Regions from separate parts of the Paenibacillus sp. FSL E2-0190 genome, predicted to be linked through region 1. Evidence: riboswitches for the same ligand, from Rfam matches in the RefSeq annotation. Region 1 holds a riboswitch; each other region holds the start of a gene.

Region 1 (7,456 bases):
ACGTGGAGTTTGGTATGTAGTGGCACGAACCGAGGCTGAAATGCGGACTTTTCGCGTGTCGAGATTAATACAAGCTGACGCAACTTATGAATCATTTGTCAGACCTGAGGCTTTTGATTTAAAAAGCTACTGGGAACAATCGACTTTAGCTTTTAAAGCAGCACTGCCAAAATATGTAGTGAACTTAAAGGTGAATGAGTCTATTCTTAAAGAATTACAACGTGAAAGATATGTAACTATAACTTTAGTAGAACCCTCTGCTAATACTGGGTGGATGAACGTGGAAGCCGAGTTTAATGCTATAGAATCTGCCTGTCGTATCGTACTCTCTTTCTCTCCTTCAGTTATTGTTTTAGCTCCTATCGAACTAGTAGGGATGGTAAAGTCTGCTATTAAAACAATTTCCACAATATATGAGGAATTTTGACATGAATTCTAAATATCTACTACTTAAAGAAGATTTATGACACTTCTCTATAGACCAATGACCTATAAATCCCCTATAATAACACCATTACATAAAATTTAATAAGGGGGACATTTTACCAATGAGCTGGATGCACAAACTTCCGTTAAAACAAAGAATTGTTGCCGGATGTTACCTCGTTGCCGCACTGTTTGCTATTCCTGTCTTAGTTACGTTAATGATTCTAGGTCAATTTCTCGTAGGAATTATACTAGTAGTTGTTCTTGCAGGTCTGACTTTACCTGTTGCTCGCTTCGTGGAGAGAACGCTTACATCATCTTTTGATGATATTGCTAATGTATCTCACAGTATTTCAAAGGGTGATTTCACTAGCAGAGCGGACGAAAATGGTTCAATGGGTGACGTAAGCCGCTCCTTTAACACAATGATTGATAAGCTCAAGAAGATTCTGACCGATGCATCGCAGATCACCCGTCAAGTTATGGATGCAAGCCGCGGAATCGAAGATAAGAACCAGAACCTGAAAATTGTCATGGCACAAGTAGCCTCTTCTTCTACTGAGCTCGCTCTTGGTGCAAATGAAATATCTACGGATATCGCTGATATGACAGAATCCATTAAAGACATTGAGACCAAAGTATCCAATTATACGAACTCCACCAAAGAAATGAACAGACGTTCAATACATACCTTAGAACTTGTTGAGCAAGGGCGCCAATCCGTAGATACACAGGCTGAAGGCATGCGTAAAAACATAGAGGCTACACAAAAAGTGGCTGATACTATTGAAGCTCTCTCACAAAATGCCCGCGGGATTACGATGATCACCAAGACCATCACAGAGATCGCTGAGCAGACCAACCTGCTGTCACTGAATGCCTCCATCGAAGCTGCTCGTGCCGGAGAGCATGGTCGGGGTTTTGCCGTTGTAGCTCAAGAGGTTCGCAAGCTTGCTGAGGAATCTACGGCATCCACAAAAGAAGTATTCGGCTTGGTCCGCAGCATTGAGTCAGATATTAAACAAGCCATCGATAATATTGCCATCAATGAAGAGGTTGTGCAGGTTCAGAATGAAATGATCACTCAATCTGCCCATATTTTCGCACAAATTGTACAAAGCGTGCAGTACATTACCGAGCAAATCTCTTCATTCTCTGCGGAGAGTGATCTTATGCTAGAAAGTGCCTTGAAAATTTCCAGTGCAATTGAGAATATCTCAGCAATCACCGAAGAAACTGCTGCTGGCACGGAAGAGGTATCGGCGGCTATGAATGAACAGATTAATGCCCTGCAGTCTGTTGCAGAAGAAACGGAAAAAATGACCCAGGCCGTATTTAATCTGCAAAAAACCATTCATATCTTTAAATTCTAGTTCAAAACTATCAACTGCCACCTAAGCTGAGTCTTAGGTGGCAGTTTTTTTCGCGAGGTAAAACTTCATCTCTTGGACAAGACTTTCGTCAAATTTCGAGTTTTTTTAGCGGATTATGTTGACAAAAATTAATGAGGAATATATTGTAAAGGAAAATTATTCTTATCAACTATAAATTAATATTGGCAAAATCCTCGAAAGAGGATGACGCAAAACCATGGATCTACAGCCTCATTTTTTCTTTTGAGGCCATGATTGCCAGGTTGCAGAGGAACCAGGACGGCTGAACTATTGTTCAGTCTTAGCGGTGCCTTATGCCACCAACCTGTGCTTACTATAGAGCACAGGTTTTTACTTTTTGAGTATATTGATCTATCGTATCTATTCGGTAGATTAATAACTAATATATATCAAAAAACTTGTGAGGTGTTTCTTTTGAAGACAGTCGCAGATTACATGGCGGAAGCACTACGTAACCTTGGAGTCACCCATTCTTTTGGGATCATTGGCAAATCCATTTGTCCAATTGTTCTAAAGATGGTGGATTACGGTATTGAATTTATTCCCGGCAGACATGAAGCAAGCTCCGGATTCGAAGCAGCAGGGTATGCGCTGAAAACGGGTAACCTAGGCGTAGCATTTGGTACTTCGGGTCCTGGGGGAACTAACCTGCTTACAGCAGCAGCACATGCGAAAGCTAACAACCTACCTGTCCTATTTATTACCGGCCACCAATCCATTACAGAGCTTGGAATTCCTCAATGTCAGGACTCCACCTCTTTTCTGGCTGATTTAGCTGATATGTTCAGACCTGCCACCTTGTTCAGTAAATTGGTTGAACGTGGGGATCACTTTGGTACTATTTTTAATCATGCGATTTCTGTGGCCCTGACCAAACGGGGTCCTGTTCATCTTTGTATTCCTTTTGATGTACAAACTGAAGTATTGGAAGAATGCAATATAGTAATCCCAGAAAGAGAGTCTCTAATTAGTCAAGCTAATATCGATAGAGTCATCGAAGCTATTCAAGCTGCTAAGAATCCTTTGATTATTGCGGGTAAAGGAATTAACCGCTCCGGAGCACATAAAGAGCTTGTTCAACTCGCAGAAACTTTTAATATTCCTGTAGTAACATCTCCTGGTGGAAAAGGGGCTATAGTCTGGGATCACCCACTCTATCATGGTCCTATTGGCGTTGGCGGTTCGACCCACGGGGACGATTTATTGAATAAAAGCGATTTATTTATAGTGCTTGGATCACGTTTAAGTGATATGACCATCTGTAATCTTAAACGGGAGAATCATCCAGCAACTTTAATTCAATTTGATATTGATCCAACCTTTGTCGGAAAAATACTATTGTCCAAAACGATACCGGTCACTGGGGACCTGCGCGATAATTTGGTGCACTGCCTAAATCATATTGACCCAAGCACAATCACCAAACGTGAGGCTTTGGCCGATGCGGATTATTCAGAAGAGCTTCCAACCCTCAAGAATCTTTCCCTTGCTTCCGTAATGAGCACTTTAAGTGATTTGATCCCTTATAATAATTCAATTTTCGTTGATGATGGAAGTCATGGATTCCACGCTGCAAAATGGTACAAGGTTAAGAAACCGGGCAGCTTTGTTTTTGATGCGTATTTTGCTTGCATGGGTAATTCGATCGGCATGGCTATTGGTGCAAAAGTTGCAGCTCCTGAAGAAACTGTCCTCTGCATTACAGGTGATGGTTGTTTCATGATGCTCGGCGCTGAGATTAACACCGCTGTCTGCAAAGATATCCCTGTCATCTTTATCGTGGTCAATAATAAGCAACTAGATATGGCTCTTAAGGGTATGGAGAAAACCACAGGTCGTATCGATGGAACTCTATATGAAGTACCAATGGACGCCGTGAAATTCGCTGAATCTCTAGGTGCTAAAGGCTACAAATGTGAGACTGCGGATGAATTCACAGCTGCAATTAAAGATGCGGTAGCTCTAAACCATGTTGCCGTTATTGAACTACTAACAGACCGTGATGAAGTCCCTCCGACTGCACACCGTACTTTGAACCTAAACTAGGAGGCTAACCATGAAGGAAAATATCAACAGTGGTCTCAACCACTTCACGAATCTATCAGGAGACTATGGCGCAAAAGCACTAGCTCCAATTAAAGACCACTTCCCTGACTTGGCTGAATTTATTATGGGGAATGCCTATGGCGATATTTTTCAACGTAATACTATAGCCCCTGACTGGAAGGAAATCGCAGTCATTTCATCTTTAATTTCAATGGGTCAATTCGAACAGTTGGGCGTTCATTATGTCATGGCCCTTCGTGTTGGAGTCACCGTAGAACAGCTTAAAGGTATTCTATTACACTTAGTACCCGTTATAGGGGCACCTAGAATCATCACAGCTTTTAATATCCTGCTTGCAACCATAGAAGAAATCCAATAACCCAACAGTTCGACAACAATATACAAAATTCGACTTTATTATTGCATATACTTGAAAAATATGCCTATAATAGAGTCGGAATATCCCATTACTTGCTGTATAGTGTCGAATTTTGACTTTTATAAAACAGCTAAATGGATATACATGGCTGGATATTGCAGTCGAACTGTTTTGGACAAATTCAATCTATGGGAGAGATTTAGGCATGGGAAGTTTCGTTTTGAAGACAGACACTACAAACAAGGTTATTAACATTGAGTTAGATGGAACATTTTCTGAAGAAGATGGTCTAAAATCTATTCAAGCTTATCAACAAACTATCAATCCAATTACTCCAGCTGACTATGAACTAAAAATCGACTGCAGAAAGCTAAATGTAACTGCACCAGATGTTGTACCTCTTTTAGAAAGCTGCTTTGTAATGTTTAAGAATGATGGATTTGTAAAAGTAAATCTAACGCTTGAAAATAACCCGATCCTCAAAATGCAGCTTTCCCGTCTTGGCCGTAAAGCTGGACTCGATAACATCGAGATCATTTCTGCGGTTACAGTCTAGATCTTTTAGTCTTAATATGTAGGCCACATTTTACTGCTTTCCTGGAGGCGTATTATGACCGGAATTCGTATTAAAGGCATTGATATCTATCATCCCAGCAATATAGTTGGTAACGACTTTTTCATTAAGCATTTTGACGAAAAAGGCATTGATATTCGAGGTCTATTATCCGCATTAGGTCGTATTACACGGTATAGTATTAAGGATGCGGATGAGAATTCCCTTACGATGGCTTTTGAGGCTGCCAGGAATGTTCTGGAGAAAAGTAGTCTCACAGGTGCCGATATCGACCTTATTGCCTATGCAAGTCAAACTCCTGAGTATATCTTTCCTACCAACTCATTAATGATTCACCGTTTGATCAAAGGCGCATCCCATACAATCTGCATTGACAGCAATGCTAATTGTGCGGGTATGACGGCTTCTGTGGAACAGGTTAGCCGTCAGATGCAAGCGAATCCTAGGATTAAACGAGCGTTGGTCATCGGCTCCGATTATGTAACCCCTCATGCCGATAAGAATGATCCAGTCTACTACGCTAACTTCGGTGATGCAGCGGCGGCTGTCATTCTTGAACAGGCTGAGGATGTAGTCGGTTTCATTGACTCTATCTACCAAACGGATCCTTGTGTTTGCGATAATTCCAAATTCCCGTGCGCAGGCCTGGCTAAACTGGGTAAGCAAGGTGTAGCGGCTGGAGAGTTTAATGTGAAGTTTATTCCTTTTGATGATTCCATTTGCATAGATGCTGCTTCTGAGTCTATTCGTACTCTACTGTCTAACAACAATATCGCGCCTGAAGCCATTAAAGCAGCCTGCTTCTCACAGTTTTCATTGCCTAATATCTTAGAGATGTGTGAGAAAGTCGGCATTGATCGCAATGTAGCGGTATACATAGGGGATGAATTCGGATATACCTCTACCAGCAGCCCATTTATTGCTCTACATAAAGCTGTAACTACTGGAAAGATCGAACGTGGTGATAAAGTCCTGTTCTGGACAGTGGGCGCCGGTTGGCAAAATGTAGCATTTGTTATTGAATATTAGGAGCTGTATAACAAAAAGCGGCAAGCTAGGGATTCACCTAAGCTTGCCGCTTTTTAATATAAATATGAACGCAACATCAGGACTTACTTGCAAAGGTGAGCCCCTTTTCCGCGAGAGCACTCCGCAGTAGAACGATCGCCTTTGGCCCCAATCCATGTAGCTGCAGAAGCTCTGCCTCCGTAAGCTTGCTGAATTGTTGAAGCTGAACATATCCAGCCCCATGCAGGGCTCGAAGCGCCGGCTTAGATAGTCCGCCCGGCAGATCAGATTCGGTTCCGTTAACCATAGACATATACAGCCCCTTTATCACTGATATCCTTCATGCTTCTCCCAACCCATGGTACGCGCTACAGCGTCCTTCCAGGCGTTGTAACGACCTTCCCGCTCAGTTATACCCATCTCAGGCGAGAAGACCCTCTCAGCCTTGTTGAAGCTCTCTAGCTGGGCACGTGTCCACACTCCGGATGTTAACCCGGCCAGAAGCGCCGCACCCAAAGCTGTTGTCTCCGCATAGGTTGTTCTAGTAACCTCACTGCCCAGGATATCAGACTGGAATTGCATCAGCAAATCGTTACGCACAGCTCCGCCATCCACACGAAGGCCGGTCAATGGCATGCCTGCGTCTTTTTCCATAGCTCCTATTACATCTCTAGATTGAAAGGCTAAGGACTCCAATGTAGCTCGTACCAGATGTCCTGAGGTAGTGCCTCTAGTAAGGCCAAATATGGCTCCACGGGCATACATATCCCAATAGGGTGCCCCCAGTCCGGTAAACGCAGGCACAACGATAACCCCTTCACTGTCCTCTACTTCCCGTGCTTTATCTTCTGAGCCTGCTGGATCCTCTATAAGACCAAGCCCCTCCTGCAGCCACTGAACGGCCGCTCCGGCCACGAACACACTGCCCTCGAGAGCATAATAGAGTTCATCTCCCATACCCCAAGCTACAGTGGTCAACAAGCCATGGCTGGAGGCTACAGCTTCTGTGCCTGTGTTCATTAGAATAAAGCAGCCTGTACCATAGGTGTTTTTGGCACTGCCGGGTTCTAGACAAGTATGTCCAAACAATGCGGCCTGTTGATCTCCAAGTACAGAGCGAATTGGAATGTCCGCCCCGAACCACTGTTTGTCTGCTACTCCAAATTCGCCACCAGACATTCTTACTTCTGGCAGAATGGCACGCGGAATACGAAGCTCTTCCATTAGCTCTTCATCCCAGCACCGTTCATGAAGATTAAACAGCATCGTACGTGAGGCATTGGTAACATCAGTGACATGTACGGCTCCGCAAGTAAGTCTCCAAATTAACCAGCTGTCGATCGTCCCTGCTAGAAGTTCCCCACGATTCGCCCGTTCTCGGGCGCCATCCACATGATCCAGTATCCAGGAGATTTTGGTAGCTGAGAAATAAGCATCTACAACAAGGCCCGTCTTGCTCGCTATAACTTGCTCCAGCCCTTTACTTTTAAGTTCTTCACATTGCTCTGCAGTACGCCTGTCCTGCCACACAATCGCAGGGTATATCGGTTTGCCCGTTATTTTATCCCAGATTAAAGCTGTTTCTCTCTGATTGGTTATTCCGATGGCAGAGATCTCCTCAACTGCTAT
Region 2 (7,456 bases), 2.8 Mb from region 1:
CGTAAAAAGTAAATACAAGTCAAAATCATAATGTTGGCCAGTCCGAGCTTAGCACCCGGCACCAGTCCCATTCCGGATAACGGAATCTGTGCCTCTATTAAACTTAACACTACTGCCACTGCGGCGAAAATCGCAATAATCACTGTTCTTTTTAAAGCTGTTGCAGATTCACTACTGGACATAGGCATCTATATCATCCTCCCCCGACGCACTGGTGATTTCGACTAATACTCTATGCGGTAGACAGACAATCGTCTGTTTGGGCAGGGTAATAAAACCAAAACCTAGGCAAACTTTATCAGCGCAATCGGCATCGTACATTTCAATCCCGTAATCATGCACCTTCAAAATGTTATAGCCGCGTTCCGTGCGGACCTCAATGGTTTGTTCTTCTTTTGTAAGCTTTACCGTTTTAAATAACTCACCGTCCACCGTTACATTGGCTATGAGATTTTTACCGGCCCCACCTTTGTCATCATTGTCCGAAAACCATCTCGGTACGAGAAAAGCGAGCGCAGCAATCAATACGATGGAAATCAGCCACACATCTGCGCGTTTCATAAAAATCTCCCTTATTTTTTAATTAAAATCCAGACTTATTAATTATAACGGTCTACCCTCAATCCTTCAATCAATGTTGGAGTTTATTGTCAGTTTTAGAGAGCTGTTCACAAAATAGGCACGCAAAATAACCCCAGCAGACACAACCCATTCGTCTCTGGCATTTTCAGTTGAAGTTTGTAGCGTTTGCAAAAATATCCAACTTACATTTTAGCCCATTTGCACCGAGATCGCCCATCTCCTCTGGTTTACTAGCTTTTCCGGAATAATTCACAATTAACCCAATTTAAGTTACTTTCAAAATCTAAGCGCCCCTTATCGAGGTTTGTTCCTCTCTAGAATCAAATAAACCTTATCTTGGAATTCATTATTATATTTGCCTTTTAAACAATAGTGTGTTATATTTATATGGTATTTGTTTTTCGATATATTGAATATCCCCACCAAGAAGATGTCAGGCCGACTATTATACACATCGGCATTTTGGACAAAGAGGCTTTATGTTTTCTTGCAGTACTCTTCCTTTTTATGAGATTAAATTCGAAATATAGCATTCCGATTCACACTGGCGCGGTCAATGGAGCCGCAAGGGCAAAAGAGAGGTAGGGCTTTTGTCGTATTGGAAGGATTATTCTCGCCACACGGCTGCTGGAAATAACAAGGAATTAAGACACCCGTTACTCACGAACGGCGGGGGATGAATATAACGAGAAAGCATGACGGTACGATCCTTATTCAAGGACTACGTCATGTGTGGAAAAATATAGGCGCCCGATAATCGCTACCTAGCGGATATCGGGCGCTGTCTACGTTCAGGACTTATTTTACATATCGACTTACAAAAGCTGTTACTACATCTATATACCCTCCTTATCCGTATCATAAGACAATCCATGCCCCGCTTGCGGTACTATGAGCCTCTCTTTTGGACTCTGGCATGCCTCATACAATTCATTCATCATAGCAAAAGGTACAAAGTTATCCGCATCCCCATGAATAAAAAGAATCGGAGCCTTCGCTTTCCGCACTTGTTTTAATGCAGAGGCTTCACCAAAGCCATACCCCGCCTTCAAGCGGGTGATTAGACTTGCACTTTGAACGAAAGGGAAACTTGGCAAGCGATACATTCGTCGTAGTTGGTAAGATAATTGTGCTTTTACTGAGGTATAAGCGCAGTCCGCAACAATAGCTTTTACCTGCGGCGGAAGATCTTCCCCTGAGGTCATTAGCACTGTAGCACCACCCATAGAGACACCGTGAAGCACAATTTGAGCACTAGGCCCAGTCTTTTTAATCATGTATTCAATCCATTGCAAATAATCTTTTCGTTCCGGCCAACCAAAACCAATGTAATCCCCTGCGCTATCTCCATGCCCTCTTGCATCGGGAATTAGGATGTTAAAGCCTAAGTTCTCGTAGTAGATTTTGGCGTACGCCCCCATATCCTTTGCTTTACCTGAATAACCGTGGGCTAGAATGGCTGTGCGTCCCGCAGCACGATTAGATTGGAGTAAGTAACCTCTTAGTTTAAGTCCATCTGCAGATACGATCTCAATATTCTCGAAGCTCTGGCGAGAGACCCAATCCTTCCCCTCCCCCCAAGAAGCTCCGGCAACCGGAGGATCAGCCTTCAGATTAGGATTATTACTTAGAAATACCTTTGGCGCTCGTTTAATAGCAATACCATAGAAGAAAAATCCCACATAGATTAGAATCCCTATGATGATTACAGCGCTAATAATAAACCATATCAATTCGCCTTCGCCATCCCCTCTTCATTTCTTTTCCAACAAGAGTATACCATCTACTTAGAATGCACCAAACTATCGCAATCATGACATACAAATAGAGCCGCCATCGGAACACTCCCGAAAGCGACTCTATGTTGATCTAACCTTTATTATTTATTCTTTTTGGAGAACTTGGTTCTCATTAATAATCCGATAAGTGCAAAACCTAAACCTGCTACATAGTAAGGTGCAGGACTTGATTCACCCGTTTTTGGCAATTCCTTCACTGGTGGCTTTCCTAATGGGATCGTATCGTCCACTACGATGATTTCATCAGGTGTTGGTGTTGGCGTTGGTGTCACTGCCGGTACCGGACCTAATGGGATCTCATCATCATCAACAAGTACTTCTGTGCTATTCGACGGTGTTGGTACTGGCGCTGGTGTCGGCGAAGCTACAGGCCCAAGCGGCACGGGATCTTCTGCAAGAACTATAGTGCCAATTACGGATGATGGCGTTGGTGTCGGGAACACAGAAGTCTCTGGTGTCGACGTTGGTGTTACCTCTGGCGTTACCGTCGGTGTTGGTGTTGCTTCAGGCGTTACCGTCGGTGTCGGTGTTGCCTCTGGTGTTACCGTCGGTGTTGGTGTTGCCTCAGGCGTTACCGTCGGTGTTGGTGTTGCCTCAGGCGTTACCGTCGGTGTTGGTGTTGCTTCAGGCGTTACCGTCGGTGTCGGTGTTGCCTCTGGTGTTACCGTCGGTGTCGGTGTTGCCTCTGGTGTTACCGTTGGTGTTGGTGTTACCTCTGGTGTTACCGTCGGTGTTGGTGTTACCTCTGGCGTTACCGTCGGTGTTGGTGTTACCTCTGGCGTTACCGTCGGTGTCGGTGTTGCTTCAGGCGTCGGCGTTGGTGTCGGCGTCACTGTCGGCGTTGGCGTTGGTGTCGGCGTCGGCGTTACCGTCGGCGATGGCGTTGGCGTCGGCGTTGCCTCAGGTGTTACCGTCGGCGTTGGCGTCGGCGTTGGCGTCGGTGTTGGCGTCACTGTCGGCGTTGGTGTCGGTGTTGGCGTCACTGTCGGCGTTGGTGTCACTGTCGGCGTCGGCGTTGGTGTCGGCGTCGGCGTCGGCGTTGGCGTTGGTGTCGGTGTTGGCGTCACTGTCGGCGTTGGTGTCACTGTCGGCGTCGGCGTTGGTGTCGGTGTCACTGTCGGCGTTGGTGTCGGTGTTGGTGTCGGTGTTGGCGTCACTGTCGGCGTTGGTGTCGGTGTTGGCGTCACTGTCGGCGTTGGTGTCACTGTTGGCGTCGGTGTCACTGTCGGCGTTGACGTCGGCGTTGGCGTCGGTGTTGGTGTTGGTGTCGGTGTCGGTGTTGGCGTCACTGTCGGCGTTGGTGTCGGTGTTGGCGTCACTGTCGGCGTTGGTGTCGGTGTTGGCGTCACTGTCGGCGTTGGTGTCGGCGTCGGCGTTGGTGTCACTGTCGGCGTCGGACATGGTGTTGGCGTCGGTGTCGGCGTTGGTGTCACTGTCGGCGTCGGCGTTGGTGTCACTGTTGGTGTCGGCGTCACTGTCGGCGTTGGTGTCGGCGTCGGCGTTGGCGTTGGTGTCGGCGTTGGTGTCGGTGTTGGTGTCGGTGTTGGCGTCACTGTCGGCGTTGGTGTCGGTGTTGGCGTCACTGTCGGCGTTGGTGTCACTGTCGGCGTCGGCGTTGGTGTCACTGTCGGCGTCGGCGTTGGTGTCACTGTCGGCGTCGGCGTTGGTGTCACTGTCGGCGTCGGCGTTGGTGTCACTGTCGGCGTCGGCGTTGGTGTTGGTGTCACTGTCGGCGTTGGTGTCGGTGTTGGCGTCACTGTCGGCGTTGGTGTCGGTGTTGGTGTCACTGTTGGCGTTGGCGTCGGTGTCACTGTCGGCGTCGGCGTTGGCGTCGGTGTTGGTGTCGGTGTTGGCGTTGGTGTTGGTGTCACTGTCGGCGTTGGTGTCGGTGTTGGCGTCACTGTCGGCGTTGGTGTCGGTGTTGGCGTCACTGTCGGCGTTGGTGTCACTGTTGGTGTTGGCGTCGGTGTCACTGTCGGCGTTGGCGTCACTGTCGGCGTTGGTGTCACTGTTGGTGTCGGCGTCACTGTCGGCGTTGGTGTCGGCGTTGGTCCGGGTTCATCACCATCGTATGGATAGTGGTGAAATTCACCACCACCAGTACCTTTGAGTGAAGCCGCCACTAAAGTACCGTTAATCTGACCATTAATAAAATCAACATGAGCATAGGGGGCAAGTATGCTTCCCATTACACCTATGCCTGCCATATCAAGATACGCAGCTTGGCTAAAGTTAAGCAAAATTTTCTTGCTGTTCAACACGTTATTAGGTAGAAATCCGAAGTTTTTCATTTTTACGTTAGAACCATCAATATTAATAATTGCAGTAGATCCTGAAGGAACATTTATTGTAATTCCGTAGGTATTAGAGACGTTATCTCCTGAAACATTAAAAACATTGACCGCAGGATCTGTACCTGTCAGGGTAAGGCTGCCATATTGGTACACTGTTGTTCCATTCGCCGGCAATGCTGCAAGTTCTGCTGATTTGTCCTTCAAAGACTGACCTACGGCTGAAAAGTCAATCGTACTCCCCTGTCTTTTTGTACCACCCTTGAGGAGCGTTACATTCCCTGAAAAATCTCCCCCGTGCACGATATTCCCATAAACAGTACCTCCGTTGAAAGTAAGATTCCCTCCAACAACAAGTGTGTCAGTCAGGGAAACCTCTGCAGCGGTCAACCTATCTCCAACACTATAGTTGGTTAAGTTAACGTTACCTCCAGCAGCAAACCTTCCTTCCGTATCCGAAACTGTTGTTATATCCCCTAGAATAAACACGTTGTAGACCGCTGCAATTCCCAATGTAGAAGAACTACTAGCTCCAGCAACTCCAGCTCCCAATGAGGAAAGCCCACTACCTACCGTCAAAATCCCAGCTAATACAAGCGAGAGTAACGGTTTTATTCTTCTTTTCAAATGGCACACCTCCTAAAACTATGATTTATATTAATCAGAATAATTACCAGAAACTCTAAAGGACCTAACAACAAAAAAGACCGCCAAAAAGAAGTGAAATTCCCTTCTCATGGCAGTCGGACGGTCATTGTGCCTTTAAGACACTTTAGACTCCTGGACTTTGCGTCCCGCCCTTTCAGACGGTTTGCTATTATCATGACTATATATATGTATTACACTGCAAGTCCAGAACTGGTAGCTGAAGCATTCTATCCAATAACAGTCTATGACTTTTAATACTTTTGAATTAATAACAGTTTAGCTCCCGACACCCACAATTGTCAATCAATTCCTTTCGATAATTCCCCGCATTAGTACCACACAAAAAAAGCGCCTAAAGGCGCTTCGCATAAGGTTTTTCATTAAATTTTAAAGTAACTGTATATAGCCCAATATGGATATCCATAAGGGAACACTCAGAATTAAACCAAAAAACAATCCACGCTGGAGGCTGCCCTCTTTTTCCATCATAATTCTCCTTTATGTGTGTCCGATACATTAATTTTTATTATTACAATTTTTAATATAATTTATTCTTCGTTATTTAGTTGTGAATTTAATCACATTGGATAAGCTGTTTAGAAATACCATTGATTATTTTTGGAATATCGGGGTAGAATACGAATATACGTTCCTATTAGAGGTGATGAGATTCATGCATAGAGCAGAAAGCAGGGACAACATGCTGGTGAAATCTTATTTATTGCTTCCGATGATTTTATCAGCTTTCGAACGGGACTCCGCCATTTTATCTACACACTTACGAACACCCGCCCCTTATCTGGAGGTTCTTGGAACAGCTGCTGCAGTAGCTACAACAGATCTAAGGGATGTCCGTGCAGAAATGAGAAGACGGGGAATCAAGGTGTATGAGCAAAACAGACTTAATACGGGAATTGAAGCCAAGTATATATGTCGTGGCTATCATGAACGAATGCTGCTGTTGAATGACATTGTTGCGGCTCAGGCTGCCATCCATATGCGCAGATACCTAGGGCTGGATATTTCATCTTTTAAGAGTTACGAAGAACAGTACCAGATTAAGTAAAGCTGTATAGAAGCCGCTGCGCTCTCTCCCCCCAATCAATTAGTGAACAAAAAAATAGGCCTTACCATGGGAGTTGGCAAGACCTGAGAGAGATATACCACAAAACACTGGGGGGTGTTTGGTGTCTCTAATATATACCTCGAACCTGAAAAAAAGCTGATAGGCACATAAAAATTACATTAAAAATATTGTTCGCCGTTCAGAAGTGATTGGAGTGCTCCCACAAGCTTAGCCGACCTTTAGCTGGAATTGGATGACTTAATGGATGAACCCCTTCAAGCTTCCAGGCAAACCGTCCTTCGCTATAGTCGCCAAAATCATATTCGTTCCCATTGATCCATTCCCTTAAATCCACCTCTGGAGTAACCACATAACATCCCGCGAGCTGACCTGTAGCAATAATAGCTCCTGTCGGCAAATTATTCGCTGTATAGCCATGTTTCGCCAATACTGATTTGTACGGTTCCTGTTCACAAATCTTTTTGTCGATCCGCATCCCGGCATGAATGCCTAACTCGCCGCGGTAGGCTGTTCTCCATGAACGAGTTTCAAACTCTTTTTCACCAAGAGCAATTAAGGTCGCCCAAGGCTGCCGTATTGTTATACACCGCATGATATTTATCCCCTTCGTTTATGTTGGACGTTTGTCACGGATGCACGGATCTCGATCTCGCGTTGTGTAATCTTGCTCACCTTGACCTGATAAATTAAATAATCCCAACCGTTTGGTCGATACTCATTTCCATCATTGATCGCCTCTAAAATAAGAACATTTATTTTTATTATATACAAACAAAAGTTCTTATGAAAATATCAATACTACAGACATTCACCTGTAACTCCCCAGAATCAATAAAGGTCGTCATAATGGAAAGGCTGCTGTTTATTCTTATATTGGTAATGTACTAACTGCTATGCCTGTGCAACCGATTTTAAACTAATGTCGTAACCACTGGAGGGGAAGGTCCATGATTCAAAAACCACGTACTACTATTAAATGGACTCTTATTTTTGTTTTTTTGTTATTAGTCACCGCCTGTAGTAAGAATGATGAAGTTTTGAAAGGAATT
Region 3 (7,456 bases), 3.4 Mb from region 1:
GACAACAGAAACAAGACGGTTAATGCGGCGAATTTTAGTAATAACAGTAATGGTTTGTTTGCAGATATCTTATTTTTTCTATTAGATATTCTCCTCGTTATTCCCATCCATAGGTCCTCTCTTTCTTCCGGAATGTCTTACCCTATCATTTCATTAGATTAAGGAAGGAACAATGCCCCTTGTGGAATTACCTGCAGCTTCTGGCTGGAACTCTCCCATAGCAAACGAAGATTGGCATCTCCTTCATTCTCATAATATTCAATTTGGATATCATAAAGCGTTCCGGCTGTGAGTGGGATACTTCCTTTATGAAGGGTTGCACTTTGATTTTTCCAATTGTCGATGATCAGCTTTCCGTCAATCCAGACACGGACTCCATCATCAGAGGATGCCGAAATCGTATATTTTTCACTGAATTTGGGTTTGAGTTTCCCTTTCCAGCGTACAGAAAAGTGATCTTCATTTATCTCTGAGGCAGGAGACCCACCATGCCAATTAAAATCAATCTTACGGTCATTGCGGATAAGTACCGCTTCTCCCTCTAAATCAGTATTGTTATAGTATTCTCCAGTTAAACCCGTTAGGGTTACCGGAGTTACGGGTGCTATCGAAGGATCTCCTGTTGTGAGAACATAGTCCTCTCTTGATACTATAAACGAGTCTTTCATAAAGCTTTTAATTGACTGTAGTGTATTATTTTCTGTCAGTAATTTTCCCCAGGTCATCATATAGACCCATTTATTTTGTTTCTCAGTTAATACATCCGGGTTCGGCAGTTGCCCACTCTCCCCGATTCCGATAGGTTTACCCTCGGCCAATGCGAGCAGATCCTCATAGTAGGACTGTTTATAATCGTTATTGTAGATATCCGCAGCCAGAACATCGAGTTTATCCCCACCGGGATAATATGCAGCATATGGATCTGACCATTCATTCGGCGCATTCGGATTCCACACCCACAGTAGATTATTTAGCTTGTGTGTGTTTACAAAACGATCATAGACAATACTCCACAGCTCTGAAAAATTGTCCTTTTTCCCCCACCAAAACCAACCACCATTCATTTCATGGTAAGGTCGCCATAAGACCGGAACTCCGGCATCACGCAGCTGACCCAAATATCCAGCAACCTCGTCTAGATCTGAGATTAGCCTCTTATACTGAGCTGTCCCAGGTGTAACATAAGCATTAAATTTCTCTTGACTGAGACTTCTGTTTACATTGGACCACTCTGGAGAGGTTCCCGGTAAGCTCTGATGGAAGGTCATCGCTACAATGCCACCCTCTTGATGCCATTCAATTGCACTGTCTATAACAGCTTGCCGCTGTTCTGCGATCGTCTCTTCGGATTGATTATTAATCGCCCCTAATTCATAACCATGTAGAACAGCATTTTGTCCCGAAGTATTCTTCAGCTTATGAACCAGTTCATCTGGACTTTCTAGATAATCATGCTGGCCGGACAAGAGCCCTTTGCCACGTAGATTTACCAAATTACTTAGCAGTTGCTTGGCTTCTTCAGAAGCCGAAGGATTACTTGGTATAGCCGGAGGTAGGGAGGAAGAAACACTCATAGCCTTCGGAAGACTTTTAACCTCTCCCCAAGGCAGCAAGGAAAAAATAATAAAGACCGGTAACATAGTAAACAACAATCTGTTTTTCTTATAATATTTACGCAAATAAATCCTCCTTTCGGTAGCTGTACTGCCTCCACAGGTGTTAAAAACATACCTGTTATCGGACAATCGTCTTCTGACCTAATGAGGACTATAGCTTAGTAGCTCTGCAATAACGCAGAGCCACTAAGGATCGACCTTTAATTTTCATCAATCAGGAGACATCCGGAAGAAAAAGTGCACTTGCTGGAACTGTCTCTTTAGCTTGACTAGCACTTTCCCACATCAAGCGGACTCTCGCATCGCCTTCATTCTCGTAATACTCCACCTTGATATCATATAGCTGGCCAGCCTTCAGCGTTATAGTGCCCTTACGCTCAGTACCACTTTGCTTAGTCCAACTATCAATCACGGATTCCCCATTCACCCAGACACGGATACCATCATCTGAGGTAGTGTAAAATGTATATTGCTCATTATATAATGGCTTAATTTTACCGCTCCAACGTATGGAGAACCGATCAATCCCGAGGGCGGCATCCGGGGAGCCTTGCCGCCAATTGAAATCGATTATTGCATCAGTTCTGTTAAGAGTTGCTGCTCCCGACAATTGCATGTTGTTGTAATACTCTCCTGCAAGCCCCTTCGCGAGAGGAATTGCTGCCTCCCCCTCTTCTTCAGAAGGTGCCGGCGCTGGTGCGGCGCTAGGTGTCGGTGCCAGACCAGTATTTAATTTATCTCTGGTCAGGGTATAGTTGCTATTCATAAATGTTTTGATTGTGTCTGCACTGTTATTCTCGTAGAGCATTTTTCCCCAGCTCATCATATACGTCCATTTACTTTGCGATTGCTGAAGCTTCTCCAGATTAGGCATTTCACCATTTTCCCCGATCGCAATCGGTTTGCCTGCGGCTAGACTCAATAAGCTGTCATAGTATTTTTGCTGGTAATCATTTTCGTATATATCTGCTGCCAGAATATCTACTTTATCAGCACCTGGATAAGTTAGCGCATAAGGATCTGACCAAACATTGGGAGCATTCGGACTCCATACCCATAACAAATTATTTAATTTATGAACGTTAACAAAACGGTCATACATAATATTCCATAGTTTAGAAAAGTTATTTTTCTTCCCCCACCAGAACCAGTTCCCGTTCATTTCATGATAGGGTCTCCAAAGCACCGGAACGTTGGCATCGCGCAAGCTTTTTAAAGAGACGGCCACCTTATCAAGCTCAGCGATCAGATTGTTATATTGCTTGGTACCCGGTGTAACGTAACTATCGAACTCACTCTGGCTAAGTGTTTTTTTCACATTATCCCAGTCATAAGAGGTGCCCGGCAGGTTAGCATGAAAAGTCATAGCTACGATCCCGCCCGCTTTATTCCAGTTGATGGCGCTGTTCACCACATTTTGACGTTGCCAAGCCATCGTTGCTTCGGACTGGCCACTGATCGCACCCATTTCATAACCGTGAAGAGCCGCATATTGTCCGCTGGTTCCCTTCAGCATATTGTTAATTTCATCTGGACTTTCTAAATAGTCATGTTGACCGGCAATAATACCTTTTCCTGAGATCGAGTAAAAATAGTTAAGCAGCTTTACGGCTTCAGGTGAGGCACCTGGGGTAACTGGCGTTCCAGAATTTGAAGCAGCTATGACAACAGACGGCGAAATTCCAACAGCAAGCGGAAGTGCAGTCAGAAACAGGACGAGTGACAGAAATGCACCAAACAATCGATACGTACGGTAAGCTTTCAAAATAATCTCCCTTTCGGTAGCCAGGCTGCCACTCTTTCGAAGGCCCTATAGCTTTGCGTCCCTACCTTTCGATAGGTTTGCCTTTTCAATTTAAGAGAAATAATCTCTCTTACCGTAAGTATCGACGACAATTAATGATATATTTAGTGTTTTTATGACTTTTTTTGATAATTGAGTCAATTTACCTGTTTCAAGAAATTTTGAATTGGTTAAATAGATAGGTTAGACCTATGAAATGAATTGTTGTAGTTCTATATCATTCCAGTCTAAAGTAATACGTATGTTATCTTCTTCTACTAATTCAGACCCCGTCTGTACCTCTATAAACTCAACATCCGTCAAAGCAAGGATCGCGTGCTTCGTTCCTTCCGGTATACGTACCACGTCCCCAGCCTTCACATTATGTTTTTTCTCATTCAGCACAATACTTGCTTCGCCGCTGACGATTGTCCAAATTTCACTACGCTTGCGATGTAATTGATAGCTGATATTATTCCCCTCGGATATAAAAATCCGTTTGGTCAGCACTTCATTGCCTTCATCATATTTCACATAATCAATAACTTTGTAATGACCCCAACGGCGTTCCTCGTACATCGGTCTTTGTTCAAAGGTCTTCAGCACTTCTTTAATCCGTGGGCTCTCAGCTTTATGGGTAACTAGAATCCCATCCGGGCTAGCCGCAATGATCAGATCCTTCGCACCAATTACCGTAATCGGAATGTCCAGCTCATTAATCAAGCAAGTCCCCTCAGAATCCGCCGTCACAAAACCTTTTCCTACATGCTTGCTGCTCATTTCCTCTGTCAGCGTATTCCACGTTCCAAGATCCTTCCAGAATCCATCATACGGCTGCACCACAATATGTTCTTCTTTCTCCACCACTTCATAATCAAAACTGATGGAAGACAATAGCTTATACTGCTTCTGCAATTCTTCATATCCTAAAGGCAACCCTTTACGCTGCAAAATATCTAACAAGTACCCTAAGCGGAAGGCAAACACTCCGCAATTCCACAAGGCATTTTGCTCGATGAGCTGTTCTGCTTGTATGCGGTCAGGTTTCTCTTGAAAGTGACTCACCTTCATAAAACCATTTTCCCCCGCCTCTTCGGTGGTAGGAATAATATATCCGTATTTCTCTGAGGCATGTTCAGGAACAACACCCATTAGAGCCAGATTTGCTCCACTTTCCAGCATGGTCCCCTCAAGCATAGCTATGGTATCGAAAAAAGATGCTTCTACATAAGGGTCAACAGGCAATATTGCTACCGTCTCCGCTGGAGAAACACCTGCCACTGAATAAAGATAGGTAGCTGTTAAGGCGATAGCCGGAAAAGTATCCCGACGCTCCGGTTCAACGATAATCGGCACATGACTTCCCAGTTGGCTTTGTATCATTTCTACTTGGCCACGGCCGGTGGCCAGATAAGATGATTCTGCCATCCCTGCTTCCTCCAGCTGTCTCCAGACACGTTGTACCATGGATTCTGGTTCACCTTGAGGGCTTTCAAGTACCTTTAGAAATTGCTTTGAACGTGAGTCGTTGGACAACGGCCATAACCGTTTACCTGAACCGCCTGATAGAAGTACCATTTTCATAGAATGAACCCTCCTTGAATTATGGAAATCGAGCATATTTGAATTGTTATCAAAACGTCAGCTTCCACTTAGCCTTATTTCGAGCGGATGCACTAAAAAAATTTGTTAGGTAGAAACCACTCCAAGGGATTTTGGACTTCCGATCGCTGTTATCCTCAGATTTCCTGATTGAACCGCTTCTCGCGGTAGAAATCCGAGGATAGCATATGCTTTCGAAGCTAGCTTTCCTACGGAAATCTTTCGGGCGAACACTCCGTTTCTACAGTTCCAAATTCCCTTTCCGTTCTTAACCTAACCAACTTCTTCTTAATACTTGATCCGTGCGTACCGGGCTGTACCAGCCGGAAGCAAGCACGTTTTTCTAAAGATTTGTTTCTGCTCCGGGGGAGGCAGCTGCAACTGCAACAACTGTAAGAACAACTGCAACTACAAGAGCAAGACTAGTTGCCACCACAGAGACAATGACAACTACAAATGCTACTGCTACTGCGGTATATAATCAGAGTACCTAACTTTATAAATTGCTTAGAAACTTAAGATAAGGGAATGGAGTGACGGAGGGGGATTTTGGAACTGTAAGAGCGATAGCGTCCGCCTTTGTCTGCGGATTTCTACCGCTATCAGCGGTAAAATCAGGAAATCTGCAGACAACAGCGGCTGGAAGTCCAAACATTCTCTGGAGTCACGGCTCATCCCTAAATAGAAAAAACACAAGTTCAATCAATATAACTTAGATTAAACCGCTCCAGCCACACTAGCAGAATAACCGCTCAATCCACCCATCTGCGGGCGGCCGACAGAATGATAAACGAGGCCGGTACCCTCAATTTGCTCCTTGGAATACACATTGCGTCCATCGATCAGCACCCCATTGCGCATGCTTTTCGCCAGCTGATGCAGATCAATATCCTTGAGTAGGCTCCAATCGGTCAAGAGGCATACGGCATCGCTGCCCTCAGCCGCTTCCTCAGGCAGATTGCACCAGCGAAGCTGCGGATGATCATATTGCTGCCTGAAATTTGTAGCTGCGATTGGATCATATAGTTTGACTGTTGCCCCTTCAGCCACCAGTGCCTCAACAATCTCTCTGGCGGGAGCTTCGCGGACATCATCAGTATTAGGCTTAAAGGCAAGCCCCCATATCCCAATCGTCGAACCGCGCAGGCTGCCAAGTGATTCATGCAGCTTGGAGATGATCATAAACCGTTGTCCCTTGTTCACTTCGACTACAGATTTCAATAATTTGAATTCGTAATCGACGTTGCCCGCAATTTGAATGAGCGCATTAGTGTCTTTCGGGAAACAGGAGCCTCCATAACCGATACCAGCCTGCAGGAAGGATGACCCGATTCTTTGGTCCATACCCATTCCTTGTGCTACCTCGGTTACATCAGCTCCCACTTTTTCACAAATATTGGCGATCTCATTAATAAAGGAAATCTTCGTGGCCAAAAATGCATTCGAAGCATATTTGATCATTTCAGCACTGCGTATATCTGTTACAAATACATTTTCTGTGAAACCCTTATGAAGCTCGCGCATTGTTGGTTCCAGCTCTGGATTATCAAGGCCAATGATAATTCTATCAGGATGGAGGGTATCGCGAATCGCTGACCCTTCACGTAAAAACTCAGGTGCAGACACGATATCAAAAGAATGTTGGGTATACTTAGAGATCATTTGAGAGATTTTTTCATTTGTTCCTACTGGAACTGTAGATTTAGTCATTATAATTTTGTGCCCTTCCATCGCTTTGGCGATTTCAGCGGCTGCACCCTCAATGTAGGTTAAGTCTGCTTCACCGTTAGGCAATGATGGCGTACCTACAGCAAGAATGATAATATCTGAACGGCGCACCGACGCTTGGAGATCTGCAGAAAAAGATAACCGTTCCTCACGAAGATTCAGTTCAATCAGTTCCTCGATTCCCGGCTCATAGATGGGCGATTCCATCTGTTTCAGCTTCTTAATCTTTTCCTCGTCCTTATCCACACAGATGACATGATGTCCGCCCAGTGCAAAGCACACGCCAGATACAAGACCCACATACCCAGTACCGATTACTGTCAGCTTCATATAATCATCCTCCTTTTAGAAAATTGACGTACGCCTGCTCAACATACTGCTTGAACTTAACCATAAACGCCTGCTCATCGAATTTACGTGCATGCTCCATAATTTGATCGATATCCCAAGCGTAGGACTCTACCTCATAAATAGCCTTAAGTAGATCCTCCACTTCTTGATGCTGAAAGAACACACCATTTACATAAGGAATAATAGTATCTAGTGCCCCACCTGCTTGATAAGCAATTACCGGTCTTCCTGCAGCGTTCGCTTCCAGCGGTGTAATTCCAAAGTCCTCTTCTCCTGGAAAAATAAATGCTCTGCACTGTGCCATCATTCCAGTTACTTGTTCATCTTCTAGCCGGCCCAGAAACGATACATTATCCTTAGCCATGCCTTCGAGACG

Evidence for each region. A riboswitch is a leader RNA that binds a small molecule or an ion and turns the genes downstream of it on or off. The one in region 1 is predicted to bind cyclic di-GMP.
Region 2: another riboswitch for cyclic di-GMP. It lies ahead of NST25_RS02430 (choice-of-anchor A family protein); the one in region 1 lies ahead of NST25_RS21145 (thiamine pyrophosphate-binding protein).
Region 3: another riboswitch for cyclic di-GMP. It lies ahead of NST25_RS04785 (glycosyl hydrolase); the one in region 1 lies ahead of NST25_RS21145 (thiamine pyrophosphate-binding protein).

Annotation. Positions count from the first base shown of each region.
Region 1 covers NZ_CP150306.1:4,777,888-4,785,343, forward strand. Annotated here, with positions in the region: gene NST25_RS21135 (YafY family protein) at 1-427, shown strand, start outside; gene NST25_RS21140 (HAMP domain-containing methyl-accepting chemotaxis protein) at 549-1,799, shown strand; cyclic di-GMP riboswitch class I at 1,974-2,070, shown strand; gene NST25_RS21145 (thiamine pyrophosphate-binding protein) at 2,226-3,866, shown strand; gene NST25_RS21150 (carboxymuconolactone decarboxylase family protein) at 3,877-4,245, shown strand; gene NST25_RS21155 (hypothetical protein) at 4,451-4,801, shown strand; gene NST25_RS21160 (ketoacyl-ACP synthase III) at 4,856-5,848, shown strand; gene NST25_RS21165 (DNA-binding protein) at 5,925-6,140, opposite strand; gene glpK (glycerol kinase GlpK) at 6,155-7,456, opposite strand, start outside.
Region 2 covers NZ_CP150306.1:552,849-560,304, reverse strand. Annotated here, with positions in the region: gene NST25_RS02445 (Gx transporter family protein) at 1-188, opposite strand, end outside; gene NST25_RS02440 (NusG domain II-containing protein) at 172-561, opposite strand; gene NST25_RS02435 (alpha/beta hydrolase) at 1,419-2,315, opposite strand; gene NST25_RS02430 (choice-of-anchor A family protein) at 2,462-5,299, opposite strand; cyclic di-GMP riboswitch class I at 5,408-5,498, opposite strand; gene NST25_RS02425 (hypothetical protein) at 5,994-6,386, shown strand; gene NST25_RS02420 (ASCH domain-containing protein) at 6,586-6,999, opposite strand; gene NST25_RS02415 (DUF3221 domain-containing protein) at 7,355-7,456, shown strand, end outside.
Region 3 covers NZ_CP150306.1:1,125,003-1,132,458, reverse strand. Annotated here, with positions in the region: gene NST25_RS04795 (discoidin domain-containing protein) at 1-107, opposite strand, end outside; gene NST25_RS04790 (glycosyl hydrolase) at 159-1,679, opposite strand; gene NST25_RS04785 (glycosyl hydrolase) at 1,831-3,381, opposite strand; cyclic di-GMP riboswitch class I at 3,394-3,473, opposite strand; gene NST25_RS04780 (sugar phosphate nucleotidyltransferase) at 3,610-4,983, opposite strand; gene NST25_RS04775 (UDP-glucose/GDP-mannose dehydrogenase family protein) at 5,719-7,059, opposite strand; gene NST25_RS04770 (glycosyltransferase) at 7,064-7,456, opposite strand, start outside.